Regions from separate parts of the Novosphingobium terrae genome, predicted to be linked through region 1. Evidence: riboswitches for the same ligand, from Rfam matches in the RefSeq annotation. Region 1 holds a riboswitch; the other holds the start of a gene.
The links. A riboswitch is a leader RNA that binds a small molecule or an ion and turns the genes downstream of it on or off. The one in region 1 is predicted to bind thiamine pyrophosphate.
Positions count from the first base shown of each region.

Region 2: it holds a riboswitch for thiamine pyrophosphate, as region 1 does, so the genes downstream of both, thiD (bifunctional hydroxymethylpyrimidine kinase/phosphomethylpyrimidine kinase) here and thiC (phosphomethylpyrimidine synthase ThiC) in region 1, are expected to answer to the same signal.

Region 1 covers NZ_JABVZR010000001.1:3,881,347-3,892,151, reverse strand. Annotated here, with positions in the region: gene HGK27_RS17350 (hypothetical protein) at 1-23, shown strand, start outside; gene HGK27_RS17345 (YiiD C-terminal domain-containing protein) at 237-686, opposite strand; gene thiC (phosphomethylpyrimidine synthase ThiC) at 860-2,737, opposite strand; TPP riboswitch at 2,811-2,918, opposite strand; gene HGK27_RS17335 (hypothetical protein) at 3,256-4,677, opposite strand; gene crtY (lycopene beta-cyclase CrtY) at 4,857-6,125, shown strand; gene HGK27_RS17325 (phytoene desaturase) at 6,122-7,603, shown strand; gene HGK27_RS17320 (LOG family protein) at 7,600-8,181, shown strand; gene HGK27_RS17315 (phytoene/squalene synthase family protein) at 8,196-9,164, shown strand; gene HGK27_RS17310 (multidrug effflux MFS transporter) at 9,390-10,688, opposite strand.
Region 2 covers NZ_JABVZR010000003.1:95,439-106,243, forward strand. Annotated here, with positions in the region: gene HGK27_RS30025 (MBG domain-containing protein) at 1-3,828, shown strand, start outside; gene HGK27_RS30030 (alpha/beta fold hydrolase) at 4,087-4,884, shown strand; gene HGK27_RS30035 (TetR/AcrR family transcriptional regulator) at 5,093-5,686, opposite strand; gene HGK27_RS30040 (alpha/beta hydrolase family protein) at 5,747-6,673, shown strand; gene HGK27_RS30045 (tautomerase family protein) at 6,714-7,115, shown strand; TPP riboswitch at 7,152-7,267, shown strand; gene thiD (bifunctional hydroxymethylpyrimidine kinase/phosphomethylpyrimidine kinase) at 7,384-8,181, shown strand; gene HGK27_RS30055 (hypothetical protein) at 8,308-9,150, opposite strand; gene pdhA (pyruvate dehydrogenase (acetyl-transferring) E1 component subunit alpha) at 9,224-10,234, opposite strand; gene HGK27_RS30065 (DMT family transporter) at 10,242-10,571, opposite strand; gene HGK27_RS30070 (LysR family transcriptional regulator) at 10,785-10,805, shown strand, end outside.

The sequences.
Region 1 (10,805 bases):
AGCTGCTGGTTGCTGCTCGCTAAGGCGAAGCGCTTCCAACCAAGCGTTTGAAAAGGCCGGATGGGGTTTGCCTCATCCGGCCTTTTTCTTTGTGCATTAGGTTTTTTGCCTCCGGCGGGCAAAGGGCCCCAAGAGTGCGCTTGTCGCACGCGACAAGCTATGGCGCCCTTTGCAATCCCTTTCTGGTCTGCGTGGGGCTTCCGGTTTTACTGCTGCTTCGCAGCGGGGTTGAGTTCTCAGGCTTCCTGCAGGAAGGCCACGAAGCGTCCGCTCAGGCGGCCAACCACCGCTTCCTCGAACATCAGGTCTGAGCTTACCTCAATGCGCGCCATCTTCCGGCGCCGCAATGTCTTGAGGAAGGTCGGCCATCCCGCCGGATCGCGCACCGCAGAAGCGGCGCTAAACGCCCCCGTGATCGGCCGCTCATAATCCATCTGGTTGGACTGGATGACAACCTCGCAGCGCAGGCCCTCCTCCAGCAACCGCAGATGCACCAGAGACCATGCGGCAAGGATGCCCAGGGTCGAGATGCTGCCGCCAAAGGCGGTTCTCTTGTGATTGATGTTGGGTTCAAGCGGCGCGGAAAGCACCACCGAGTCCGATCCAGCCGCATCAACCGTCACCTGCATCGCTTCCGACAAGGGGATCTGGTGATGCAAATATTGCTCTAGAACAGCGATATCCATGATGCCGCCCAGCCTAGGCGCGGCCCTTGGGCAAATCAACGGAGAGACAGGGCGCAACGATCGGGTGCCACTGCCGCTTCGCCAGAAGACATCATGGGAGCGCGAGGGCCGGAGCCTTTCTCTTGAGAAAGGCGACCAACGAAAGACTCCACCCTCGCACCTGCCTTTCTAGCTTACTCCGCAGCCGGAATGTAAAGATCCCCGCCGTCGCGATACAAAGCGGACATCTCCTCCATCCCCTTTTCGGCCTCCTCGGCGGCGATGAATGCCCCCGGCTCCTGATTCTGCTTGGCGGCGAAATCGCGCACCTCCTGCGTGATCTTCATCGAGCAGAACTTCGGCCCACACATGGAGCAGAAATGCGCCGTCTTGGCGCCTTCCGCAGGCAGAGTCTGATCGTGATAGGCCTCGGCAGTGTCCGGGTCCAAGGACAGGTTGAACTGATCGCGCCAGCGGAACTCGAATCGCGCGCGCGAAAGCGCATCGTCACGCAGTTTCGCCGCAGGGTGCCCCTTGGCCAGATCGGCGGCATGGGCGGCCAGCTTGTAGGTCACCACGCCGACCTTCACGTCATCGCGATCCGGCAGGCCGAGGTGCTCCTTGGGCGTAACATAGCAGAGCATCGCCGTACCAAACCAGCCGATCATCGCCGCGCCGATGCCGCTGGTGATGTGATCATAGCCCGGCGCGATATCGGTCACGAGCGGCCCGAGCGTGTAGAACGGGGCTTCGCCGCAGGCTTCCAGCTGCTTGTCCATGTTCTGCTTGATCTTGTGCATCGGCACATGGCCGGGCCCCTCGATCATCACCTGCACGTCCTGCGCCCAGGCGCGCTTGGTCAGCTCGCCAAGGGTGTAGAGTTCGGCGAATTGCGCCTCGTCATTGGCGTCGGCGATGGAGCCAGGGCGCAAGCCATCACCCAGCGAATAGGCGATGTCATAGGCCTTCATGATCTCGGTGATTTCGTCGAAGCGCTCGTAAAGGAAGGATTCCTTGTGATGCGCCAGACACCATTTCGCCATGATCGAGCCGCCACGAGAAACAATTCCGGTGACTCGCTTGGCCGTCAGCGGGATAAAGGGCAGGCGCACGCCCGCATGGATGGTGAAGTAATCGACGCCCTGCTCGGCCTGTTCGATCAGCGTGTCGCGGAAGATCTCCCAGTTGAGGTCCTCGGCGATGCCGCCCACCTTTTCCAGCGCCTGATAGATCGGCACGGTGCCGATGGGCACGGGGCTGTTGCGGATGATCCACTCGCGCGTGTCATGGATGTTGCGCCCGGTGGAAAGATCCATAACCGTATCGGCACCATGGCGGATCGACCAGACCATCTTGTCGACCTCGCTGGCGACATCCGAGGCCACCGCCGAATTGCCGATGTTGGCGTTGATCTTGACCAGAAAATTGCGCCCGATGGCCATGGGCTCGGTTTCGGGGTGGTTGATGTTGTTGGGGATGATCGCCCGCCCGCGTGCCAGTTCTTCTCGTACAAACTCGCCGGTGACAAAGTCGGGAATGGAGGCGCCCCAATCCTGCCCGTCACGAACCAAAGCATCCTTCAGCGCCATACGCCCAAGATTCTCACGCGCCGCCACATACTCCATTTCCGGCGTGACGATGCCGCGCCGTGCGTAATGCATCTGGCTGACATTGGCGCCAGCCTTGGCGCGCAAAGGCCGGCGAACCGGATTGGGAAATGCTGGCACGCCGCCGCTGCGATCCGGGCCAAGCTGGCCGTTATCCTCCGGCTTGATGGCGCGGGCTTCGTAATCCTCCACATCGCCGCGCGCGAGAATCCAGTTGCGGCGCAGCAGGGGCAGGCCAGCCTGAATGTCGATCTGCGCTTTGGGATCGGTGTAAGGGCCGGAGGTATCATAGACCCGCACCGGCGGTTCGCCGCTGCCCGGCTCCAGCGTGATCTCACGCATCGCGACGTGAATATCCGTGCCCGGCACCGGCACATGGATCTTGCGACTGCCCCGGATAGGGCCCGTCGTCACATTGAACTGGCTCCCTTTGAGAGCCTCCATTTTCGAATCGATATCGGCCATGCGCTTTGCCTCTTCCTCAAAGAGCGTGGCGTGAGGAAAAAGGCGCCCGGAACACGGACTGATCGCACAGATCCGCCGCCGGGTACTCCCTCCCTACGCCCGCATTAACGGGGTCAGGTTCAGCGGGTCGTGGGGCGCAAAGCCCACCTCTCAGCCCATGCGGGCTCCCCGGGGAAACTGGGCGCAGGTTAGAAGCGTGGAGGGGGATTGTCCAGAAGGGGGAAAGAGAAGATGCGAGGGCCATCGCCCTCGCGCTCCCGTTAATGTCTACGTGGGCGCCACGGGTTCAGCCAAAGGGCAACGACGCCGCGCCGCAGGCTTTAAAATCACCAGCGCAGCGTATGCCTTATAAAACTGCCTGCGGCGCTTTGCGTGGCGCAGGTGGAGAGCCGTGGCGTAAGGATCGGGCGCCACCACCCCATCGTCGGAAGACGGAATGGGAGCGCGAGGGCCCGGAGCATGTCTTTTGAGACATGCGACCAACAAGGACTTCCCCCTCGCATCTTCCTTCTTCCCCCTTACAATCCCTTCCGGCCAAACCCCCCCGGCCGCCGCAAAGGCGCCGCAGCACTCACCGCCGGGCGTGAGGGATAGGGCCGCGCCTCCCCGAACTCCAGCCACAGCGCGGGAATCGGCTTCCCTCCGGCATAGGGCCGCTCCGCGCGGCTGGTGCCGTGGAGAATGCGCACAGGGCTGCTGCCCAGCGTATCGCCATGGCGGGGCACGATTTCCTGAATCAGCAGCTGGCGCAACACCTTGCCCAGCTTCTCGCCGAGAGTCTCGGCGTCGCCGGGCGCGTTCCAGGCCTCCACCTCATGGTCGAGAAAGGGCATCAGCCCGGTGGTGGAGAGCGAAACCGCCCCCGGCGTGGTGGTATGGATGGCCGTGGAAATGAACAGCTGCACAGGCACTTCATCGGCTTCCAGAGTCTCGGCCAGATTCGGCAGATACTGCGGCGGGAACAGCTTGGCATGAGCAGGATTGGCCAGAGCAGCCAGCCGCCCGGCGCTGTGCAGATCCTGCCCCAGCAGCAGCAGCGCGGCGGCCATCGCACGGGCGACCTGAGCGGTATCGTGAGGCCCGGCAGCGCCGGTTTCCAGATCGCAGGTGAGCGTAAGGCAGGCGGTGTGCCAGCGCAGGGCGGCGGTGTCTGGCGGCTGGCCGGGCCAGTCGCTGTGGCCCTGGGCCAGTTGCAGCCATTCGGCGGGCAGGGGCGCCTTGTGCAGGGTGATGCCGATGCGGCCCGGGCGGCCGGTCAGCAGAGCGGCACTGTCATCGCGCGGGTCGATGCTCCAGTCGCCGTCCGGGTCGAGCGCGTCGAGATGCTGTACCAGCAGTGCCCAGCCGGGAGGCGGGGGTGGGGTGTTGCGCCCGTCGCTGCCCGGCGCGATCAGCAGGGCCAGGGTCGGCAGGCGATCGGTGCGGGGGACTTCGGTGTGGAAGGCCGGGGCCACGGCGCGGCGCGTGGCGGGGCTGGGGCGGTGCGGGTCCGTGCCCGCGCGTTGCAGCGGCTCCCCGGCGGCGACGCGGCGCAGCACCTCTTCCATGCCGGCGGCGGCCATCCAGCCGGAGCCTTCACTCAGGCGGCACCACAAGCCGCCGCCCTCGTGGCCCATCAGCGCGTCGGCGATCAGCGCGGTGACCTGATCGGCCTCGGCAGGGTCGTCAGTGGTGGGGGGCGAGAGGGTGACATGGCCGCAATGGGGCGGGGCGGTGTCGCCCGCATAGGGCATCTCGATGCAGCGCAGTTCCACGAAGAGGGGGGCGCCCTCGCCGCGTCCACAGATCAGGTGATGGCCGCGCAGGGGGATGGACTGGTTGGGGGAGCCGTCATCCTCCTCGCCGCAGATCCACCGGCGCAGGGGCAGGGCCTCGGCCAGTTTCGCGCGCAGGCGACCGGCGGGCAGGACTCCGGCCTGCTGGTAAAGGATGATTGCCATGGCGCCCGCTCCTCTGGCCCAATCGACGCGGGGAGGTTTTACGGCCTCAGACTTTAAGGATTTGCTGCCAAGGGCCGAAGGGCATTGCCCGATGGCGCCGGGGGCAGCCAAAAAAATTGCCCGAAATTCCGTATGCTGGGCCCGTTGCCGGGCCCTGTGTAAATCCATACAAAGACAGGATGGGAGCGCAAACGGATCTGGTTATTCTGGGCGGCGGGCTGGCCGGTGGGCTGGCGGCGCTGGCCGTCGGCGCGCTGCGTCCGGAATGGCGCGTGACTCTGGTGGAAGCCGGGGAGCGCTGCGGCGGCAACCATGTCTGGTCCTTTTTCGACAGCGATGTGGCGGCGGCGGATCGCTGGCTGATCGATCCGCTGGTGGTGAGGCACTGGGGCGGGCACAGCACACGCTTTGCCGGGGCCGAGCGCCATCTCCCCATGGGCTACAACAGCCTGACCGGCGAAAAGCTGGATGCGGTGCTGGAGGAACGCCTGCCAAAGGGCGCGATCCTGCGCGGCTGCGCGGCTGTGGAGGTGAGCGCCAGCCATGTGACCCTGGCCGATGGGCGGCAGCTGGAAACGCAAGCGGTGCTGGATGCGCGGGGCGCTTCGGGCTTTCCGGGGCTGAAGGGCGGCTGGCAGAAATTCGTGGGCCAGATGTGGCGCACCGCTCCGCATGGTATTGAAAAGCCGATCATCATGGACGCCACCGTGGAACAGCGGGACGGCTATCGCTTTATTTATGTGCTGCCCTTTGCGCCGGACATGCTCTTTGTCGAGGACACCTATTATTCGGCTCATCCCGGGCTGGAGCGGGAGGTTCTGGCCGGGCGCATCGCGGATTATGTGGCCGGGCTGGGCCTGAAAGAGGCCGAAATTGTGCATGAGGAGCAGGGCGTGTTGCCAGTCGTGGCAGGCGGAGAGATCGAGAGCTATCTGGCCGCCACCCGCATCCCCGGCGTGGGCCGCATCGGCGTAAGGGCGGCGCTGTTCCATCCGCTGACTTCCTATTCGCTGCCCACGGCGGTGGAAACGGCGCTGGCCATCGCCCGCGCGCCCACGCTGACCGCACTGGATGCCCTGTGCGAAAGCCAGGCGCGCAGCCATTGGCGCGAGGGCGCTTTCTTCCGCCTGCTGGCCAAAATGATGTTCGGCGCCGGGCAGCCGGAGCGCTGGCATCGCGTCTTCGAACGCTTCTACCGGCTGGATGAAGGGCTGATCGCCCACTTCTACGCCGGACGCCTGACCGCCGCCGATAAGCTGCGGCTGGTCACGGGCCGCCCGCCGGTTCCGCTCGGGGCCGCCATCGCCACGCTTATGGGCGGGGGCAATCCGCTGGCGGGGCTGGATCATCCCGGCAATGTCGGGCATGATTCGCTGCAACCATCGATCGGGTCCACAACAATGTCGCCTTCTGCCGGTCCACGCGCTTCGGGAGTCTTGCCATCATGAAACGCGCCTGTGTCATCGGCGCCGGCTTTGGCGGTCTGGCTCTGGCCATCCGCCTGCAATCCGCGGGGATCGCCACCACCATCGTGGAGGCGCGCGACAAGCCGGGCGGAAGGGCCTATGTCTTCGAAAAGGACGGCTACACCTTCGATGCCGGGCCCACCGTCATCACCGATCCGGCCAGCCTTGAGGAATTGTGGACGCTTTCGGGCAACCGCATGGCTTTCGATGTCGAGCTGATGCCGGTGATGCCCTTCTATCGGCTGCAATGGCCCGATGGCGTCCATTTCGACTATTCCAACGACGAAGGCGCGCTGCGCGGCGAGATCGCCCGCGTCGCCCCCGCCGATCTGGGGGGGTATGAGGATTTCCTCGGCTATGCGGCGGATGTCTATCAGGAAGGCTATGTGAAGCTGGGCCATGTGCCCTTCCTCGATTTCGCCAGCATGGTGAAGGCCGCGCCCGCGCTTCTGAAGCATCAGGCCTGGCGCAGCGTCTATGATGTCGTCAGCTCCTATGTGGAAAGCGAGAAGCTGCGCGAGGCGCTGTCGTTCCACACGCTGCTGGTGGGCGGCAATCCCATGACCACCAGCTCGATCTATGCGCTGATCCACAAGCTGGAAAAGGATGGCGGCGTGTGGTGGGCCAGGGGCGGCACCAACAAGCTGGTCTCCGGCATGGTGGCTTTGTTCGAGCGGCTGGGCGGCACGCTGCGCCTCAACGACAAGGTCTCCTGCATCCACACCGTGGGCAACCGTGCCAGCGAGGTGGAAACCGCCAGCGGCTGGCGCGAACGCTTCGATGCCGTGGCCAGCAATGCCGATCTGATGCACACCTATCGCGATCTGCTCTGCGAGGCGCCGCGTGGCGAGCAATATGCCAAGAAACTGGCCAAGAAGCGCTGGTCGCCCAGCCTCTTCGTGGTGCATTTCGGCATGGAGGGCAAATGGCCCGGCATCCCGCATCACTCGATCCTCTTCGGGCCCCGCTACAAGGGCCTGCTTGAGGATATTTTCGACCACGGCGTGCTGCCGCGCGACTTCTCGATCTATCTCCATCACCCCACGATCAGCGATCCCTCGCTGGCGCCCGAGGGGCACAGCAGCTTCTATGCGCTGGTGCCCGTCGCCCATCTCGGCAAGCTGCCGATCGACTGGGACGCAATCGGCCCGGTGCTGGAAAAGCGCATCCTCGACGAGATCGGCCTGCGCTTCATCCCCGATATTCACGACCGTATCACGGTCAAATTCCATTATGCCCCGCCCGATTTCGAAAGCGACCTCTCCGCCTATATGGGCAGCGCTTTCAGCCTTGAGCCGATCCTGACTCAAAGCGCATGGTTCCGCGGGCACAATCGTGACGATGTCATCCCCAACCTCTATCTGGTGGGGGCGGGAACCCATCCCGGCGCGGGCATTCCGGGTGTTGTCGGCAGCGCGAAAGCGACCGCCGGCCTGATGATCGAGGATTTGAGACTTTGAAGAAGATTGCTGTCTATTGCGGTTCGGCCACCCCGTCGGACCCGCGTTATGTCGAACTGGCCTATACTGTGGGCGCCACGCTGGCGCAGCGCGGCATTGGCCTCGTCTATGGCGGCGGCAAGCTGGGCCTGATGGGCGCGGTGGCCAATGGCGCTCTGGAAAACGGCGGTGAGGTGATCGGCGTGATCCCCACGGCTCTGGCCCGCACCGAAGTCGCCAACCATGACTGCACCGAGCTGCACGTTGTGGAGGACATGCACCAGCGCAAGGCCGCCTTCACCCGCCTGTCCGACGGGTTCATCACCCTGCCCGGCGGCGTGGGCACCATGGACGAGCTGTGGGAAGCCGTCAGCTGGGCCCAGCTGGGCTATCACACCAAGCCGGTGGGGCTGCTCAACGCCTTCGGTTTCTATGACCAGCTGCTGGCCTTCAACCGCCACATGATCGAGGTGGGCTTTATCCGACCTGCCCATCAGGGCATCATCGTGGCCGAGCGGGAACTCGACCTGCTGCTCGACCGTATGGAAGCGCATGAGCCGATCAAGCCGATCGTGCAGATGGACCCCGACACGCTTTGACCTGCGCGCGCACCTTGCCCCCCCGTTCAGCGCTGGTGGAGGCTGCTTACGGCAGCATCCGGCGAGGCTCCAAAAGCTTTGCCACCGCCAGCCAGCTGATGGGGCGCGATGTGCGCGAAAGGGTCTGGATGCTCTACGCCTGGTGCCGCGCCTGCGATGATCTTGCCGATGCGCAGGACCATGGCGGCGCGCTGGGCGATCAGACGGGCGCCGATGGCCGCCTGCGCGAAATCCGCCGCCTGACCGCCCTGGCGCTGGGCGGGCGTGGTGCGGGGCGCGAGGCTTTCGACTGCCTCGGCGTGGTGGCCGCCGAATGCGGCATCGGCGCGGTGCATACGGGCGATGTGATCGCCGGTTTCGCCCTCGACACCAACGGTTGGCACCCCCGGACCGAGCGCGACATGCTGGCCTATTGCTATCATGTGGCAGGCGCGGTGGGCGTGCTGATGGCGCTGGTGATGGGCGTGGACCGCGAGGATGCCGATACGCTCAACCGCGCCAGCGATCTGGGCATTGCCTTCCAGCTGGGCAACATCGCCCGCGACATTGCCGAGGACCACGCCGCCGGGCGCATCTACCTGCCGACGCAATGGCTTGAGGAAGCCGGCGTTGCCCCCGAAGCGCTGATGGCCCCTGAAAACCGGGAGGCGCTGGTGGCGATGGTGGCGCGCCTGTGTGCCATGGCCGGGCGCTATGAAGCCAGCGCGCGCGTTGGCGCGGCGCGGTTGCCTTTGCGCAGTCAGTGGTCGGTGCTGGCGGCTGCCGGGATTTACGGCGCCATCGCGCGCAAGGTCGCCACCAAGCGGGCGCGGGCATGGGACGCGCGTGTGACGACCAGCAGGCCGGAGAAGCTGGGGCTGCTGTTGCGCGCCGGGGCTCAGGCGGCCAAGGCGCGGTGGTTGGGGATTATGCCTCATCCTGCCGATGTGGCGCCGGTGCCTTATGGGCGGGGTGTTCTGGCCGGGGCTGTGGCAAGGGTTTAAGGGAATAAGCAGGGGGCGTTACGCCCCCTGCACCCCCGTTACGTCTTCCGACATGAATGAAGCGCCAAGCCTGATCACAGCGCAAACGTCCCGCCGCCGGAGGCAATTATTCCCTGCGGGGCGGCGAGGTCGGGCGCGAGGATCGGGCACCACTACCGCTTCGTCGGGAGACGTTATGGGAGTTTGAGGGCGTAACGCCCTCAAGAATTCCCTTTCTAAAACCCCTTAAGCCACCTGCCGCGGCAACCCCGGCGGATTGCGCCGCTTGAACAGCTGCCCCTTCTCGCTGAACAGCAGCAGGCCCAGAGTCAGCACCCCGGCGCTCGCCAGAGCAAAGGCCAGAGGGCGCGCCGTGCCATCGAAGGCATTGCCGATGATGATCCCCAGCACCGACCCGCCCACGATCCGGATGAACACCTGAATCGAGGCCGCCGCCCCCGCCGTGCGCGCAAAGGGCTGCAGCGCGATCGAGGAGAAGTTGGCGCCAAGGAAGCCGGAGAGGCACATGTTCAGTGTCATCAGCGGCAGGAATTCCCAGATCGTCTCGCCGGGGCCTGCCATCTTCCACTGGAGCAGGCTGGTGCAGATATAGACCAGCAGCGCCCCGTGCGACACGCGCCGCGCCCCCATCCGCATCACGATGCGCGAGTTGATAAAGGCGGTAAGGGCCATGGTCAGCGCCATGCCGGCGAAGATCAGCGGGAAGCGGGCGCCGGCGCCGAAATGCTCGGCCACCAGCTGCTGGGCGGAGTTGATGTAGCCAAGCAGCGCGCCGGTCACCAGCGCATTGGCGATGACATAGCCGATGGCGGCGCGGTTGGTGATGACCTCGCCCATGGTGCGGGTCAGGCGGGTGATCTCGATGCTCTGGCGGTATTGCGGGTGGAGCGTTTCGGGCAGGCGCAGCACGGCCCAGATCGACACGATCAGCCCCATCAGCCCCATCACGCCGAAGATCCAGCGCCAGCTGGCGGCCAGCAGCACCGCTTGCCCCACGCTGGGGGCCATCATCGGCACCACCATGAAGACCATCGCCACCAGCGACTGGGTGCGGGCCATGCGGTCGCCCTCGAAGCTGTCGCGGATGATGGCGGCGGGCAGCACGTTGAAGCCCGCGCAGGCCAGCCCCAGCAGCGCGCGCGAGATCAGCAGCATCTGGAAGCTGACCGCCAGCGCGCAGGCGGTGGTGAGCAGCACATAGAGCGCCATGCAGGTGAGCAGCACCGGGCGGCGCCCGAAGCGGTCTGCCAGCGCGCCGGGAACAAGGCAGCCAAGGCCGCTGAAGAGCATGAAGATGCCCACGACCAGCTGGCGGTGATTGGCATCGGTGACATGCAGGTCGGCGGCGATATGGCCCAGTGCGGGCAGCATGGAATCGACCGACAGCGCCTGCAGCGCCTGAATAAAGGCCATCAGCGCGACAAACTCGCGCGAGCCCATGGCCCGGGCGACAGGTTGTTCGGGTTCGGGCTTGTCGGAATCGGCCTTTTCGCAGGAGGCCGGAGGGGACTCGGGGGCGTTCATGGGGTGTCTCATGGCGGTTTGGGGCGGTCTATGCCAGCCTTTTAGGGTGTTTGAAAATTTTCCTATGATTTGGTGAAATTCACATCATGAATTTGGTGTGAATTACCTTGTCAGTTT
Region 2 (10,805 bases), on a different contig from region 1:
GCACCGGGCACCGTCAATCTCACTAATCTTGTCAGCGGAGCCGGCAATGTCTCTGCTACGGTAACGGTGTTCACTGCCGGCAACACCAGTTCCAGCGGTAACCTCAAGGCAGGCAGCTACTCCGGCATACAGCGCGTCACCTCGCTCTCGGGCACGGATGCCGGCAACTACACCTTCGCAGGCATAACAGGTGACTACACCGTCACGCAGCGAGCTCTGACCGGCGCACTATCATCGAGTTCGTCGACCTACGGCTCCGCCCTGACGCCCGGCACCGTCAGCTTCAGCAACCTGCTGTCTGGCGATGTGGTCAATGCCGGTACGGTGTCCGTCAACACCACCGGCAACCTGAGCGGCAGCGGCAACCTCAAAGCGGGCAGCTACACTGGGATTGAAAGCGTTTTCACCATCAGCGGTGCGGATGCCGCCAACTATAGCTTCGCCGGGCTGACAGGCAACTATACCGTCAATCAGTTGGCCCTGACTGGCACGCTGGGTGCAGGGTCCTCGATCTATGGCTCCTCACTGACGCCGGGCACCGCCAGCTTCAGCAATCTGGTCGCAGGTGATGCGGTCAATGCCGGTACGGTGACCGTAACCGCAGCTGGCTACACCAGCAGCAGCGGCAACCTCAAGGCAGGCAGCTACACCGGGATCGAACATCTCTCGACCATCAGTGGTGCGGATTCTGGTAATTACAGCTTTGCCGGCCTGTCGGGCAATTACACCGTCAATCAGCTGGCCTTGACTGGTTCACTGAGCGCCGGTTCCTCGACTTATGGCTCGACATTGACGCCGGGCACCGCCAGCTTCAGCAACGTGATTACGGGCGATGTGGTCTCGGGAGGTACAGTCACGGTCACGACCACCGGGAACCTGAGCAGCAGCAACCATCTCAAGGCCGGCGCCTACACCGGGATCGAGAGCCTTTCCGCCATCAGCGGCGCCGATGCCGGGAATTACAGCTTCGCAGGACTGACCGGCAATTACACCGTCAACCAACTGGCCTTGAACGGCACGTTGACGAGCGGCTCGTCGGTCTATGGCGCGGCCCTGACCCCTGGCGCTGTCAGCTTCAGCAATCTGCTCTCGGGCGATATCGTGAATGCCGGTGCTTCCACGATCACGACCGCTGGCAACACCAGCAGCAGCGGTCATCTCAAGGTCGGCACTTACACCGGCATTGTGAACCTTTCGACGATCAGCGGCGCGGATGCCGCCAACTACAGCTTTGCCGGGCTGACGGGTGACTACAGCGTCAGCCAGCTTGCGCTGGCAGGCACCTTGGGAGCCGGTTCCTCGACCTATGGCTCGGCGCTGGCGCCCGGCGCCGTCAGCTTCAGCAATCTTGTGGCGGGTGACGCTATCACCGCAAACCCGGTGGTCATTGCGACCACCGGTAACCTGAGCGGCAGTGGCAACCTCAAGGCTGGCAGCTACACCGGCATCCAGAGCGTTTCGGCCATCAGCGGAGCGGATGCTGGAAACTACAGTTTTGCCGGTTTGACGGGGAATTACACCGTCAACCAGCTGGCACTCAGCGGCACGATCACGGCTGGTTCTTCCAACTATGGCTCGGCCTTGGCGCCCGGGGCACTCAGCTTCAGCAATGTGGTCGTGGGCGATGCCGTCAATGCCGGTCCCGTGACGATCACGACCACCGGCAACACCAGCACCAGCGGCAACCTCAAGGCCGGAAGCTACACCGGCATCCAGAGCGTTTCGGCCATCAGCGGCGCTGATGCCGCCAACTATAGCTTTGCGGGGCTGAGCGGCAACTACACCGTCAACCAGCTGGCGCTGACCGGTACGATTGCGGCAGGGTCCTCGACCTATGGCTCCACGCTCATGCCCGGCACCCCGACCTTCAGCAATGCAATCGCCGGCGATATCCTGACCGGCGGCGCGATCACTGTTGCGACCTCGGGAAACACGAGCAGCAGCGGTCATCTCAAGGCCGGCAGCTACATCGGCGTCGAGAGCCTTGTCGCGATCACCGGCGCCGATGCCGCCAATTACAGCTTCGCGGGGCTGACAGGAAACTATACCGTCAATCAGCTGACGCTGAGTGGTACGCTGGGCGCCGGTTCCTCGGTCTATGGCTCGGCGCTGACGCCGGGGGCCGTCAGCTTCAGCAATCTCTTGACCGGCGACGTGGTCACCGCCGGCGGCGTAACCATCGCCACCACCGGCAACACCAGCGGCAGCGGCAACCTCAGAGCGGGCAATTACACCGGTATCCAGAGCGTCTCCACCATTACAGGGGCTGACGCAGCGAACTACAGCTTTGCCGGTTTGACGGGCAATTACACTGTCAACCAGCTCGCCCTGAGCGGTACGCTGGGGGCGGGCTCCTCCACCTATGGTTCGGCGCTGGCGCCGGGCGCCGTCAGCTTCGCCAATCTGGTCTCTGGGGATGCTGTCACGGCAGGCCCGGTGACCATCGCGACCGCTGGCAACACCAGCACCAGCGGCAACCTCAAGGCTGGCAGCTACACAGGCATCCAGAGCGTTTCCGCGATCACGGGGGCGGACGCAGGCAACTACAGCTTTACTGGTCTGACGGCCAATTATGCCGTGAGCCAGTTGGTGCTGAGTGGCGCGATCACGCCCGGCACTTCCACCTATGGCTCAGCCCTGGCTCCCGGTGTGGCGAGCTTCAGCAACGTCGTCGCTGGAGATCAGGTGACCCCAGGCAGCGTCGCTCTGACCACCACCGGAAACACCAGCAGCAGCGGAAACCTCAAGGCTGGCAGCTACACCGGTATCCAGAGTGTCTCTGCCATCAGCGGCGCCGATGCCGCCAATTACAGCTTCGCAGGGATGACGGGTGATTATGCAGTCAACCAGCTTGCGCTGAGCGGTACGATTGCCGCCGGTTCCTCGACCTATGGAGCGGCGCTCGCGCCTGGCGCGGCGAGCTTCGGTAATCTGGTGGCGGGGGATCTCGTCACCACCGGGCCTGTCTCCATCGTCACGGCAGGCAAAACCAGCAGCAGCGGTCATCTCAATGCAGGCAGCTATAGCGGCATCCAGACCCTCTCCACGATCAGCGGGACGGATGCGGCCAATTACAGCTTCGCGGGCCTCACCGGGAACTACACGGTCAGCCGTGCCGCGCTGAACATCGCGGCCAACGGCGGGCAGTCGAGTGTCTATGGTTCGGTCATACCGGCGCTGCTGTACACGCAGTCCGGGCTTGTCAGCGGGGACAGCCTCGGCGGGGCATTGACCACCGGCGCCGCTCAAGGCTCGAATGTCGGCACTTATGCCATCAATCAGGGCAGTCTCTCGGCGGGCAGCAACTATACCGTCACCTATACGGGGGCAAATTTTGCGATTACCCCGGCGACGCTGACGTATGTCGCCGATCCGGTCAGCCGCTTTGCCAACACCGCCAATCCGGTCTTTTCTGGGAGTGTGACGGGCTTCCTGCTCAAGGATACGGTGGCCACCGCCACCACAGGTTCGCTGAGCTTTACCAGCACAGCCACGGCGCAATCGGCGCCCGGCCTCTACGGCATCGTCGGTTCTGGTCTCAGTGCTGGCAATTATGTGTTCGTGCAGGCGCCCGCCAACGCCGTCGCGCTGACGATCAATCCGGCGGCGACAGAGGCGGCTTCACGCACGGTCAGCCAGGATACCATTGCCAACAACAACCAGAGCAGCGTGGGCGACATTCGCGCGGCCTCTTCGAACAATGATGTCGATCCGGCAGAGATCATTGATCGCACCGGCCCATCCGATCCGAGCAAAGCGGGAAATCCGCCTCAGGGGCCTTGCGTATCCTACGGCGCGGGCAAGCCTAAAGTATGCATCTCGCATTGAGCTGGCTTGTGGCGGTGTCGCCGTTGTTGGAGGCACCGCTGGCTTTTCACCGTACCCAGCCTGGGATTGCTGGCGTAGTTCCCAACACATAATCATCCCGACGGCGATCAAATCCGTTATTAGGGCTGCTTAATGCCGGGCAGAGCTGCCTTCGAATCATCAGCCCCGTTGGCCTCGTAATTTTTGGTTATCTCCAGGCTTTATAAATTGGAGGCGGCCTTCAGAGACATTCATGCTTCCGGAGCAGGGTGGACAGTCATGATCTATGAGAAAAGGAATATAGACGGCATTGTCGTGTATCATCGCGGTGGAGATGGCGACCCGATCGTCCTTTTGCCCGGTGTCATGGCCGATGCGGAAAGCTGGATCCCCGTAGCGGACGCAATCGACGCACCCAATCCGTTGTTGATCGTCAACCGCAGAGGTCGTGCCCCGAGCCGAGAAATGGGCGCCGACTACGCTGTAGAATGCGAGATTGCCGATATTTCCAGCGTTGTCCGTTCGCAGCCGGGCTCTGTTCATCTGGCCGGCTGGAGCTATGGTGGGCTGATAGCACTTGAAGGCGCTGTCACAGGTTTAGATCTTGCATCTGTCATAGCCTATGATCCGATCTCACGCCCCTTCGCGCCCGAGACGATCACTCCAGTGCGTGATGCGCTCGCGCATCAAGATTTTGATCGGGTCGTGGAGATCGTCAACCGGGATGTATCCGGCTTCTCCCAAGACTATGTCGACGCCTTGCGAATGACCCCGGCTTGGCCGCAACTTTGTCGCCTCGCAGCGTCCCTGGGAGATGAACTGGCAGCGATCGAGCAGTTCGAGCCACATTACGAAAGCTATGCGCAGCTCGAGATCCCTGTGACGCTAATCGTTGGCGAACATAGCCTGCGGCAGGCGCCCTATGGCTCCGCATTCGAACGCTTCGCGCGAGCAATACCAAAGGCGCTCATAACGCAACTGGTTGATCAGGGACATCTGGCTCATGTTTCCGCTCCTACCTTGCTGGGGCGAATGATCGCCTTGGCGGTTAGCGAGGCGGACCCACATGCTCGATAGTCGGTCGAGACTTTAGCGGCCAGGGGCCTCTCGTACCACGCTCTCCCGCCGTATACCGATCGGGGCAATTGGCTCGACGTCGGACTCTGCTTGGGAGAAACACCAGACAAGAGCACTTGCCAGGAGGCCGCGCAGCGCATCCTACAGAGACTGGGAGGTGCCGACACTCTTTGCTTGCCAAGCCGCCGGTCGAGCAAAGCGTCGACTGCTACATTTCTGCGCCCACCAGCGCGAAACTTCGGATCAAACAGGCGGCGGCCTCCCCCGCACTGTCGAGATAGCTCGGATCGCGATGGAGCAGGACGACCGCGAAGGCACCGTCCAGCAGCAACATGATATGGCGCGCCAAGGCCTCAGCCTCCTGCCCGTTCCGTCCCTCCTGAAACACGCCTGCCAGCCACGCCTCGACACGCTTCTTATGTCGGCGCGCCGCGACGACCGCCGGATGCCCGGGCTGATCGACCAGTTCGACCGATGTTCGCAGGAAGCCGCAGCCCCTCCAGGCCGGATGGCGCGCTGCCTTCGCAAGATGGCGGAAAATGCTTTCGACGCGGGCGGCAGCATCCCCTTCCCCCTCGGCGAACCAACACTGGAACAGGGCCAGATTGGGCTCGTCGCGCGCCGCCAGATAGGCGGCGATCAGATCGTCCTTGCTGCGGAAATGGTAATAGACGGTGCGCTTGGTCAAGCCTGCATGCTCAGCGATGGCGTCCAGGCTGGTGGCGCGGATGCCGGCTCCCTGAAACAGTCGAGCAGCGGCCTTGAGGATGCGTTCGCGCGCCGGGGGAAGCTGTCTAGCCATGGCCATGTATACCGTATAGTGAATATACTCGAGGCAGGCACCTGCCTTATCCTCGTGCTCATGGCAAGCGTGGTCGCCCCCCCCTCCGCCCCTCATGGTGAAACCGTGTCGTTCCGCTGCGCCGATGACGTTACGCTCCATGGCCATGTCTGGGCGGCGCCGCCCGGCGCCAGCCACGGGAGCGTGATCGTTAACGCCGCGACCGGGGTGGTGGCGCGCTATTATCACCGATACGCACGCTTTCTGGCGACGCATGGGTTCGACGTGCTGACCTATGATTACCGTGGAATTGGTGCCTCCCGTCCGGCCAGCCTGCGGGGATGCCACTACCAGTGGCGCGATTGGGGCGAGCAGGATTTCGCGGCCGTACTGCGCTTCATGCAGGAGCGCAGCCCCAAGTCCTCTCTGGCGGTCGTGGGCCACAGCTTTGGCGGTTTTCTGCCGGGTCTGGCCCGTGGCGCCGGGCGGATCGACCGGATGCTGACCGTCGGCGCCCAATATGCCTGGTGGGGCGATTACGCCCTGAGGGCCCGCGCGCGACTGCTGCTGAAATGGCATGTAGCGATGCCGTTGCTGACGGCGCTCTTCGGCTATTTTCCCGGTCGGCGCCTTGGTTGGCTGGAAGACCTGCCGGCAGGCGTTGCCCATGAGTGGAGCTTCCGCCACCAAAGGTTTGAACGGAACCATCCGGTCGGCGAACGGCAAGACGTGTGCGATCGTATCGCCCAGGTGACCGCGCCGATCCTGGCAGTTGCTGTTGCGGATGACGACATCGGCACAGTCGCGGCCCTGCGGCGCACGCTGGACTATTATCGCCGCGCCCCGCGGACATTGGTCTGCCTGAGGCCTCAGGACTACGACCTGACCGCCCTCGGCCATTTCGCCCTGTTCCATGATCGCCATGCACCGGACTTCTGGACGGACACGCTGCGCTGGCTGAGAGACGGGCAGAACCCCTGGGCGTCCCGGATCGTGGAGGTCCGATAAGGGGAACCCTTTCCGCCATTGACGCAATGGAGTTTCGACTATGCCCTTCACCAGAATTTCGCTGCTCGCAGGCAAGCCGGCAGCCCATCTCTCCGCCATCGTCAACAGTCTGGACCGCGCCATGGTCGAGGGCTTCGAAGTGCCCGAAACCGACCAGTTTGTGGCGATCCATCAGCATCAGCCGGGCGAGCTGATCTTTGACCGCCACTATGGTGGCGGACCGCGCTCGGATGATTTCGTGCTTTTCCATATCACGACGGGCCGGGTCCGGGCGCAGGCCGTGCAGCAGGATTTCTACCGGCGATTGGTGGCGGGACTAGCGGCCAACCCCGGCATTCGGCCCGAGGACGTGATGATCGTCATCGTGAATTCCACCTTCGACCACTTTTCCTTCGCCTCGGGCATCGCGGCGTCGACGATAGCTGCAGGACAACCTCGATGAAGCCGATGGACAGTCTGCTTTAAGAGACTAAGCTGGCAGAACACCGAGGGGAGCTTCGACAAGAAGCTGAGATACCGTTGGCCCAGGCAGCGCGGTGACCCTTTGAACCTGATCCAGATCACACTGGCGAAGGGACGGGTCTGTATCACCTCGCGCTGGCGGATTGCGCCATCGCCATGTCGGCCAGACAATCCTTTCCTCGCGGCAGATCGATACCATGCGTCGGCTGCGCAAGACTGGCAGCCCTTGTCGTTGAGGAGCGCTATTCATGATCGCGAACGTTCTCACCATCGCCGGAACCGATCCGACCGGAGGCGCCGGCATTCAGGCCGACATCAAGACTTTCTCTGCCCTGGGCGCCTATGCGATGTCCGCAATCACCGCTGTGGTCGCGCAAAACACGCAGGGTGTACGTTCTTTCGTGGCTCTCGAACCTCAATTCGTCGCCGCTCAGATCGATGCGGTCTTTGAAGATGTCCGTGTCGATGCCGTCAAGATCGGCATGGTGGCCACGGCAGAGATCGCCGCAATCATCGCGGATCGCCTCCGCCATCATGGCGCGCGCAACATCGTGCTGGACCCCGTGATGGTCGCCAAAAGCGGCGATCATCTGTTGCTTCCCGACGCCGTGGCGGCGATTGCGGCAAGCTTGGTTCCTATATCCACGGTCATCACCCCCAATCTGCCCGAAGCGGGGGTCTTGCTGGGTTTCGAAGGGGAATGGACACGGGAGGAGATGCGCAGAAGGATCGCCGATCTCCGCATGCTGGGCCCACAGTGGGTGCTGCTTAAGGGCGGCCATCTGCGGGACGGGGGCGATAGCACCGATTTGTTGCTTGGCAGCGGCGACATGATCAAGCTTTCCGCAAGGCGCATCGTGACCGTTAACGACCATGGTACCGGCTGTACCTTGTCGGCCGCGATCGCGGCGCTGTTGCCGTCGCTTGGGGTGGAAGAAAGCGTCCGCCGCGCCAAGACATTCATGCACAATGCGCTGGCAAACGGCGGAAAGCTCGATGTAGGAAAGGGACATGGGCCGCTCCATCACTTTCATGCGTATTGGTGAAAGTTCGATTGGGAGCGCACGCCCCCAGCCTCTGCACTAGGTCCGCACAGGGTTGCCGCGATCGATGGATCGAAGGCGCGAGCTCGAGATGCACGCGTAAAGTTCCTGCCGGTGCGCTGCCCGCTGTCAGATGAGCCGATCGATCAACAGGCCATGACCGCCCGCCACCTTCGCGCTGGAGACAGAGTGGCTCGATACAAAGGCAGGAGCAATGATGCCTGCCTCAAACCAGGGATCGGGGTTGACCTGAGCCCCATACAACACATGGCCGTTGGCCAACCGGGTTACGACACTGCCGTCCTGCAGGGCATCAAGTTGCCTCTTGGCGTCGATCATTCCGGAAAGCGAATCCGTCCGCGCCTGCGCGAGGTCGATGCCCTGCCCCTGCCCGTCCGTATAGGTCGCATCGCTCAGCCAGCCCGTCTGCCCCGCCTTGTTCACCACGCCCTGCATCATCGCGAGGAAATGGACCGAACCATCGATTTTAGCCGCTGTCGCTGCGGTGTCGTCGACTGCGGTTTCTGCATTGACACCTAAAAGGTGCCCCAGATCCGCATTGAACATTCCAACGGCTCCGACAAGACCGGTGTCGGAATTGAGACGCTGCTCAAGCCACTGGCGATCGGTATCGCCCAGACCGCTTGCCTCGACCTTGAGCTTGCCATCGTCGGAGGTGAAATCGAAATGCGCGTCAGCAAGATCGGGGCGATCGGCTATAATCGCCTGGAAGGCGGCTCCTATGGCGTTGGCCAGCGCCTTCGTGTCCTGGCTCAACGCAGCTTGTGCTTGCCATTGACGGTACATGTCTGACGTCGTGATGTCGGGAGGTTGCGCGACAGAGATCTGGAGTGCGCTTGCGTCCGCCCAGCCACGATTCCCATCTGGCCCCGCATTCTCAACGCCTTTTACCGTCAAACTGGGGGAAAGCGTCGGGATCGAAATTGGCGATGCTGGAGTGAGGCTCGTCATGCTGTGCCTTTCTCTGGAGATTAAACGGCAGAATTTCATGTTTTCGATGACATTCCAGAATCAGTGAAACCCTTCAGGCATAGACATCCGTATAGAGTTCGCTCAGATCCGGCTCCGGGCTGATCGTGGCGAACTGGGCCGCCTTGATCGCCACCTCTTTCATGCGCCGGTCGATCTCCTTCAACTCATCGGCAGGCAGTTTCCAATCGTTGAGCAGGCGGCCCATGACGCGATCAATGGGATCGTTCTGCATCTTCATCTGCTGAACTTCTTCGCGCGAGCGATATTTGGCAGGGTCGGACATGGAATGGCCGCGATAGCGGTAGGTCAACATCTCCAGAATATAGGGGCCCTCTCCCGCCCTTGCCCGGTCCACCGCGCGCTGCCCTGCCTCACGCACGGCGCGCACGTCCATCGCATCGACCTGCTCGCCGGGAATGTTAAAGGAAGCGCCACGCTTCGAAAGATCGATGGTAGCTGAGGCTCGCTCGATGCTGGTGCCCATGCCATAGCGGTTGTTCTCGATCACATAGACAACCGGCAGGTTCCAGATCTTGGCCATGTTGAAACTCTCGTAGACCTGTCCCTGATTCGAGGCACCATCCCCGAAATAGGTCAGGCAGACACGATCGTTTTCCTTGTATTTGTTGGCAAAGGCCAGCCCCGTGCCGATCGAAACCTGCGCGCCAACAATGCCATGGCCGCCATAGAAGCCCAGTTCCGGGCTGAACATATGCATCGATCCGCCCTTACCCCGCGAGATGCCGGAAGCACGGCCAGTCAACTCTGCCATCACGATGTCAGGATCGACACCCAAGGCCAGCATATGACCGTGATCACGGTAGCCCGTGATGACCTGGTCTCCCTCCTCGATCGCCATCTGCATGCCCACGACGACGGCCTCCTGCCCGATATACAAGTGGCAGAACCCCGCGATCAGCCCCTCGCCGTACAATTGACCGGCGCGCTCCTCGAAACGGCGGATCAACACCATCTGTTCATAGGCGCGCAGATCCTCTTCTCTGGTGAAGGTTGAAGGGGCGGCTTTGGTCGTCTGCGATTTCATAGGCTTGCCTTTGTCCATCTCGCCGTCACCGGCTCGTGAGTTTGAGGCCGATCATCCCAACGAGGGTGATGGCGATCCATGCAAGGCGTGCAGTATCGACCGCCTCGCCGAAGAACAAAATGCCCGCCACCACCGAACCGATGGCACCGATCCCGGTCCAGACGGCATAGGCCATGCCAAGGGGCAGAAGCTGCAGGGCCCTCCCGAGAGCAAAGATAAACAGTCCTAGCAGGACGAACGAGGTGAGGCTCCACCCCACCCTGCTGTAACCGGCGGCCTGTTTGACGCTCACAGCCCAGGCGACATCGAGGAAGCCGGACAGGATCAGCAAACCCCATGCGCCCGCCTGACTCATCGCCGAAGTCCATCACACGGAGTGAACCCAACACCATGCTCTATGCGTCTCTTTCTGTTCATGAGGCGAACATAACCCTTTGACCCATTGACGAGATTTGGCATTTCGAAAGTGCCATTTGTCCTTCCGCAAAGGCTCATCCAGCCTTTTGCCTTGCCCTGGGGGATTGCACGGGCCAACCAGCAACCGAGTTCACTCAGATGGAACGTCATCATGGACTGGAATGATTTTCGC